2 linked regions of the Paraburkholderia bryophila genome follow. The protein of the gene in region 1 interacts with the protein of each later gene in a pairwise test. Links are inferred from orthologs where the notes say so. Each region holds a gene or a part of one and is shown in the gene's direction. Other genes may lie near its edges.

What was found.
Region 2: the proteins of GGD40_RS19050 (region 1) and clpB interact in binary tests that used the Escherichia coli proteins (3 or more experiments, as listed by UniProt). The link is inferred for Paraburkholderia bryophila from one-to-one orthologs.

What each region holds. Positions count from the first base shown.
Region 1 is NZ_JACCAS010000001.1:4,237,784-4,241,394, reverse strand. The notes cover bases 420-3,288. They hold GGD40_RS19050 (sulfurtransferase TusA family protein), read left to right. Parts: upstream 420-1,674; coding sequence 1,675-1,902; downstream 1,903-3,288. Other genes in these bases: GGD40_RS19040 (valine--tRNA ligase), read right to left, coding at 3,013-3,288; galU (UTP--glucose-1-phosphate uridylyltransferase GalU), read right to left, coding at 2,047-2,928; GGD40_RS19055 (IS256 family transposase), read right to left, coding at 420-1,241. Also shown: more of GGD40_RS19055, read right to left, coding at 1-419; more of GGD40_RS19040, read right to left, coding at 3,289-3,611. UniProt on the Escherichia coli protein: Involved in thiosulfate metabolism.
Region 2 is NZ_JACCAS010000001.1:891,610-895,175, reverse strand. Bases 402-3,544 are described here. They hold clpB (ATP-dependent chaperone ClpB), read left to right. Parts: upstream 402-745; coding sequence 746-3,343; downstream 3,344-3,544. Other genes in these bases: GGD40_RS03840 (YidB family protein), read right to left, coding at 3,480-3,544; GGD40_RS03850 (Rrf2 family transcriptional regulator), read left to right, coding at 402-626. In the rest of the region: more of GGD40_RS03850, read left to right, coding at 117-401; more of GGD40_RS03840, read right to left, coding at 3,545-3,566. UniProt on the Escherichia coli protein: Part of a stress-induced multi-chaperone system, it is involved in the recovery of the cell from heat-induced damage, in cooperation with DnaK, DnaJ and GrpE. Acts before DnaK, in the processing of protein aggregates.

The sequences.
Region 1 (3,611 bases):
AGGATAGCAAACTGGTTCATCGCCGCTTTCCAGTCGAATGCCGCTCTCACGGACTTTGCCAGCACGTTACGTAGCGCCAGCCACAGCAGCTTGATGGCGGCCTCGTCGTTGGGGAAGTGGCCTCGGGTCTTGATGATCTTGCGCAGTTGCATGTTCAGACTCTCTATGGCGTTTGTTGTGTACACGACCCGGCGTATCTCCGGAGGAAACACGAAGAACGGTGTGACGTGTTCCCAGGCGCGCTGCCAGGATTGCACGATGGTCGGATACTTCGTTCCCCAGGGTCCTTCAGTGAAGTCCTGCAAGGCCTGCTGTGCAGCCTGTTCGCTCGCGGCTGCATAGATCGGACGCAGCGCCGTGGCGACCGCCTTGCGGTCCTTGTGGCTGGCGTACTCCAGACTGTTTCGGATCAGATGCACGATGCAGGTCTGCACCGCCGTGCGGGGGTACGCCGTCCCGATCGCCTCGGCCAGTCCTTTCAGACCGTCCACCACCGCGATCAGGATGTCCTGGCAACCGCGGGTCTTGAGGTCATTGAACACCTTGAGCCAGAACTTCGCGCCCTCGGTCTGTTCAATCCACAGGCCGAGTACGTCGCGCTGGCCGTCGGCCTGGATACCCAGCGCCAGATAGACGGCCTTGTTGCTCACCACGCCGTCGCCACGGATCTTCACGCGTAGCGCGTCGAAGAACACCACCGGGTACATCGGCTCGAGCGGGCGGTTTTGCCAGGCCAGCGTTTCAGCCATCACTTCGTCAGTGACTGAGCTGATGAAGTCGGGTGAGACCTCGGTGCCATAGCTTTCAGCCAGAAACGCCTGAATCTCGCGCACGCTCATGCCGCGGGCGTACATGGCGATGATGCGCTCATCGAAGCCCGTGAAACGGCGCTCGTGTTTGGGAATCAGGATCGGCGCGAAACTGCCCTCACGATCGCGCGGCAGATCGAGCCTGACGGGGCCGCGCTCGGTGATGATTGTCTTGCCGCTGGCGCCGTTGCGTTCGTTGGCCTGGCCGTCGGGCTTGGGCTGGCCCGCCGGGTAGCCCAGATGCATGTTCATCTCGGCGCCCATCGCGCGCTCGATGATGGCCTTGTTGAACGCCAGCATCAGGTCCTGGACCTGGACAGGCGTCATCGGACCCTTCACCAGTTCATCAAGCAGACCTTCAGGCAGGGCAGGCAGCGGCCCTCGGGCCGCTGCCTGAGAGGCGACAGTACGTTTCTTTTTCATGATCGGCATATCCATGATTTTCATCCTTCATGATATGCCTCGCCCACAAAATCACGGATAGGTCCGCGCGCAGCGCCGCCGGAAGAATGACTGCTGTGCCACAGGCTCGGAATGCGCGAGAACACGGATTCCAGATGCACCACTACCGTGACTGCGCGGGGGACCCGCTTATAAGCTGGCGGTTTGAGCCGCTTTCTTTTGCCTACTTTGCTTTGCGGCAGGCAAAGAAAAGTAGGTGCAGCCCCGCACAGGGGCAACGCTAATAGACCACCGTGAACTCAAGGAAAGGCCAAGGCGCCTGGCAAACAGCCCACCATGAACTCAAGGAAAGGCCAAAGCAGCACGAACCCGCCGAGCAGGCCCAAAACCCGTACTGTAGAATTTGAACCTCCAGCGTCGCCCCACCGCGACGCTCCGTCCCAGAAGGTCATCGTCGATGCAAATTCAGATTCACAAAGAAGTCGATGCACGCGGCCTGTTGTGCCCGCTGCCTATCTTGCGCGCCAAAAAAGCGCTCGCCGACATGGAAAGCGGCCAGATTCTCAAAGTGCTCGCCACCGACCCCGGCTCGCAGCGCGATTTCGCCGCCTTCGCCAAACAAACCGGCAACGAAATCGTCGAAACCTCAACGCAAGACAAAGTCTTCACGTTCCTGATGAAACGCCGCTAAGCCGGCGCAACTCACGCACCGAACGCCCAAACAAAAGGCGCTGTGCCCGCGATTGCGGGGCACAGCGCCTTTTTTTTACGTCAGTCTGATGCTATCGAGAGGCTAAAACACACCTGCGAACAGGCCAATGCGCCTAACTCCCGTTCAGCCTTCCAGCACCGGCGAACGGGTACGCAAATATTCTTCGAAATCAGCGGCCACTTCCGGGTGACGCAACGCAAACTCGACCGTCGCCTTCAGATAGCCCAGCTTGCTGCCGCAGTCGAAACGCGTGCCGTGATACTTGTACGCCAGCACCTGTTCGTCGGCGAGCAACGACTGGATCGCGTCCGTGAGTTGCAATTCACCACCGGCGCCCGGCTTCAGCGCGCGCAAATGTTCGAAGATACGCGGCTTCAACACGTACCGGCCCACCACGCCGAGATTCGACGGCGCCACGTTCGGCTCAGGCTTCTCGATAATGCCCGACATCTTGATGATCGAGTCTTCCCACTCCTTGCCGTCGACAATCCCGTACGACTTGGTTTCCTGCGCCGGGATCTCTTCGACACCAATCACCGAGCTGTGATAGTGGTCGAACACCTCGATCATCTGCGTCATGACCGGCGGTGTGCCGTACAGCAAGTCGTCCGCGAGAATCACGGCGAACGGGTTGTCGCCCACCAGCTTTTCCGCGCACAGCACCGCGTGGCCAAGGCCCAGCGCTTCCGGCTGACGCACGTAGAAGCAGTCCACATGGCTCGGCTTGATGCTGCGCACCAGCTCCAGCAGCTTGTCCTTGCCGCGCGCTTCCAGTTCCGCTTCGATTTCGTACGATTTGTCGAAGTGGTCCTCGATGGCCCGCTTGCTGCGCCCCGTGACGAAAATCATTTCGGTGATGCCGGCCGCCATGGCTTCTTCCACCGCATATTGAATCAGCGGCTTGTCGACGATCGGCAGCATTTCCTTCGGGCTCGCCTTCGTGGCGGGGAGAAACCGCGTGCCAAGACCTGCTACCGGAAATACCGCTTTTGTAACTTTTAGCATGTGATTACCCTGAGTCCTCTGGTTTAGCTATCAGTCCTTGCCCGCCCGATCACCCTCTGATCACGGGCGGACACGGAGCCCCGATCAGGCGGGCAACCGCGCCAGCTGGGCTTGCAGCTTGCCCACCGTGGCTTCGAATTCAGTCCGCCTTTTCTGCTCCTGCTCAACGACTGCCGGCGGCGCCTTCGCAACAAAACTTTCGTTCTGCAATTTGCCGTTGCACTTGATGATTTCCGTGCTCAACCGCGCAATCTCTTTCGACAAACGCTCGCGCTCCACGGCGACATCGATTTCCACCTTCAGGACGAGCTTGTCATTCCCTACGATAGCAATTGGCGCGCCATCTGCCTGTGCGTCCAGCGTTGCTTCGTCGGCGATGATCTGCACTTCCGACAAACGGGCCAGCGCCTGGGCGTACGGAGCGAACGTACGCAAGCGCTCCGCGTTGCCGGCGGCGAGCAACGGCACCTTGACCGCCGGCGACAGATTCATTTCACCGCGCAGATTCCGGCACGCGTCGATCACCGCTTTCAGATCGGCTGCCCATTGTTCCGCGTCTTCGTCGATCTTCGAAGGCTCGGCAACTGGGTAAGGTTGCACCATGATGGACGCTTCACCCTCGGTCATGCCCGCGGGATAACGTCCGGCCAACGGCGCCACTTTCTGCCACAACGCTTCGGTAA
Region 2 (3,566 bases), 3.3 Mb from region 1 along the record:
CAATAAAACATGCGTTGCGCCTGCATCTTAGGGCGAACAGGCGGTCCCCGGCAACCCTTGCGTCGGCGCGGTTTTCCTCCGGATCGCGGCTTGCGCTCATCGTGATACCTGCACTTATGAGACTGACCGACTACACGGATTATTCGCTTCGCGTTCTGCTGTATCTCGCTGTCCGTGGCGAGGGCTTATCGACGATTCAGGACATCTCGGATGCATACGGAATATCCAAGAACCATTTAATGAAAGTGGTTCAGCAACTCGGCGAACTCGGCTGGGTCGAGACCGTGCGCGGGCGCAACGGCGGCTTGCGGCTGGCCGATAAAAGCAACGCGTTGACCGTCGGCGAAATCGTCCGCGCCACGGAAAGTGACTTCGCGCTGGTCGGCTGTTTTCCCGACCAGCAGGGTGCGCGCCGTTCGTGCGTCATTACGCCGCAATGCCGTTTGCGCGGCGCGCTCGAAGCGGCACGTAATGCCTTCCTTGCCGAGCTCGACCGGCATACCATCGGTGAAGTCGCGCAACCGCATGGGCCGCTGGCGGCGCTGCTGGGCTTGAGCAGCATCATCCCGATCATGCCGCTTGCGCCGGTTGGGCCGGCCGGCAGCAACCCCGCGCCGGTGTCCTGAGGACGGCCAGGCAGTTCGTTCGCGTCAAATGTTAAATAGTTGTCGCGAAGGGCAAAAAAGCGCTTGAAACCTGGAAAAAACGCCTCATTTTGGTGGTATTCGAAATTGGAGGTCTCTTGATGAGAATCGACAAACTCACCACTAAATTCCAGGAAGCACTGTCAGACGCGCAGAGTCTCGCGGTCGGTCATGACAATCAATACATCGAACCGGTTCATGTCCTGTCGGCGCTCGTCGCGCAGCAGGATGGTTCGGCACGCTCGCTGCTGTCGCGGGCCGGCGTGCATGTGCAGGCGTTGCAAACGGCGCTCAACGACGCGATGACGCGCTTGCCGCAGGTGCAGGGCACCGACGGCAACGTGCAGATCGGCCGCGAGCTGACGGGTCTGCTGAATCAGGCGGACAAGGAAGCGCAGAAGCTCAACGACACGTTCATCGCGAGCGAGATGTTCCTGCTCGCGGTGGCGGACGACAAAGGCGAAGCCGGCCGCATCGCGCGTCAGCACGGCCTGTCGCGCAAGTCGCTCGAAAGCGCGATCGCGGCGGTGCGCGGCGGCTCGCAGGTGCATAGCCAGGACGCCGAAAGCCAGCGCGAAGCGCTGAAGAAATACACCGTCGACCTGACCGAGCGCGCGCGCGCGGGCAAGCTCGATCCGGTGATTGGCCGCGACGACGAAATCCGCCGTTCGATCCAGATCCTGCAACGCCGCACCAAGAACAATCCGGTGCTGATCGGCGAGCCGGGCGTGGGTAAGACCGCGATCGTCGAAGGTCTCGCGCAGCGCATCGTCAACGGCGAAGTGCCGGAAACGCTCAAGGGCAAGCGCGTGCTGTCGCTCGATATGGCGGCGCTGCTGGCCGGCGCCAAGTATCGCGGCGAGTTCGAAGAACGCCTGAAGGCCGTGCTGAGCGATATCGCGAAAGACGAAGGGCAGACCATCGTCTTCATCGACGAAATTCACACCATGGTCGGCGCGGGCAAGGCCGAAGGTGCGATGGACGCGGGCAACATGCTCAAGCCGGCGCTCTCGCGCGGCGAACTGCATTGTGTGGGCGCCACCACGCTCGACGAATACCGCAAGTACATCGAAAAGGACGCCGCGCTCGAACGCCGCTTCCAGAAGGTGCTGGTCGACGAGCCGTCGGTGGAAGCGACCATCGCGATCCTGCGTGGCTTGCAGGAAAAGTATGAGCTGCATCATGGCGTCGATATCACCGACCCGGCTATCGTCGCGGCGGCGGAGCTGTCGCATCGCTACATCACGGATCGTTTCCTGCCGGACAAGGCAATCGACCTGATCGATGAAGCCGCGTCGAAGATCAAGATGGAAATCGATTCGAAGCCGGAAGAAATGGACCGGCTCGATCGTCGCCTGATCCAGTTGAAGATCGAACGCGAAGCCGTCAAGAAGGAAAAAGACGAAGCGTCGCAAAAGCGTCTGCAGTTGATCGAAGAAGAAATCGAGAAACTGAACCGCGACTATTCGGACCTCGACGAAATCTGGACGGCTGAAAAAGCCGCGGTGCAGGGCAGCGCACAGTTGAAGGAAGAGATCGAGAAGACCCGCGCGGAAATCGTCCGCTTGCAGCGGGAAGGCAAGCTGGAAAAGGTCGCCGAGTTGCAGTACGGCAAGCTGCCGGGGCTCGAGGCGCAACTGAAGGAAGTGACCCAGGCCGAAGCGAACGAGCAGAGCAATCCGACGCGTCGGCGGTTGTTGCGCACGCAGGTCGGCGCGGAAGAAATCGCGGACGTCGTGTCGCGTTCCACCGGCATTCCGGTCTCTCGCATGATGCAGGGCGAGCGCGAAAAGCTTCTGCAGATCGAAGAAAAACTGCACGACCGCGTGGTCGGGCAGGACGAAGCGATCACCGCGGTGGCCGATGCGATCCGCCGTTCGCGCGCGGGTCTGTCGGATCCGAACCGGCCGTATGGTTCGTTCCTGTTCCTCGGCCCGACCGGGGTCGGTAAGACGGAGCTGTGCAAGGCCCTGGCGTCGTTCCTGTTCGATTCGGAAGATCACCTGATCCGGATCGACATGAGCGAATTCATGGAGAAGCATAGCGTCGCGCGTTTGATCGGCGCGCCGCCGGGCTACGTCGGTTACGAAGAAGGCGGTTATCTGACCGAAGCCGTGCGTCGCAAGCCGTACAGCGTGATCCTGCTCGACGAAGTCGAGAAGGCGCACCCGGACGTGTTCAACGTGCTGCTGCAAGTGCTCGACGACGGCCGCATGACCGACGGCCAGGGCCGCACCGTCGACTTCAAGAACACGGTGATCGTGATGACCTCGAACCTCGGTTCGCACGTGATTCAGGCAATGGTCGGCGAGCCGCAGGAAGCGGTGAAGGACGCGGTCTGGGAAGAGGTGAAGCTGCACTTCCGGCCCGAGTTCCTGAACCGGATCGACGATGTCGTCGTGTTCCATGCGCTCGACCGCTCGAATATCCAGTCGATCGCGCGGATCCAGTTGCAGCGTCTGCACGAGCGGCTGGCCAAGCTCGATATGCAGCTGGAGGTGTCTGACGAGGCGCTCGCGCACGTCGGCAAGGTGGGCTACGATCCGCTGTTCGGTGCGCGGCCGTTGAAGCGCGCGATCCAGCAGGAGATCGAGAACCCGGTCGCCAAGCTGATTCTGGCCGGCAAGTTCGGTCCGAAAGACGTGATTCCGGTCGAAGTGGAAGACGGCAAGCTGGTGTTCGAACGCGTCGTGCATTGAGCGAAATGCGTTCGCGTCGGGCCCGGCTCGATGAATAGAAAAGGGGCAACGAAGTGGTCTTCGTTGCCCCTTTTTTTTCGCCCGATTTCCTTACCCGATCAACGGGTAGGCCCCACTAAATGCGAGCGTCGTGGATTCAGGCGTTGCCCTTGCCGAACAGCGCCGACAGGCCACCCAGCGCGCCGAGCACGGTCGTCGAATTGAGCTTGCCTTCGGCGGGCAC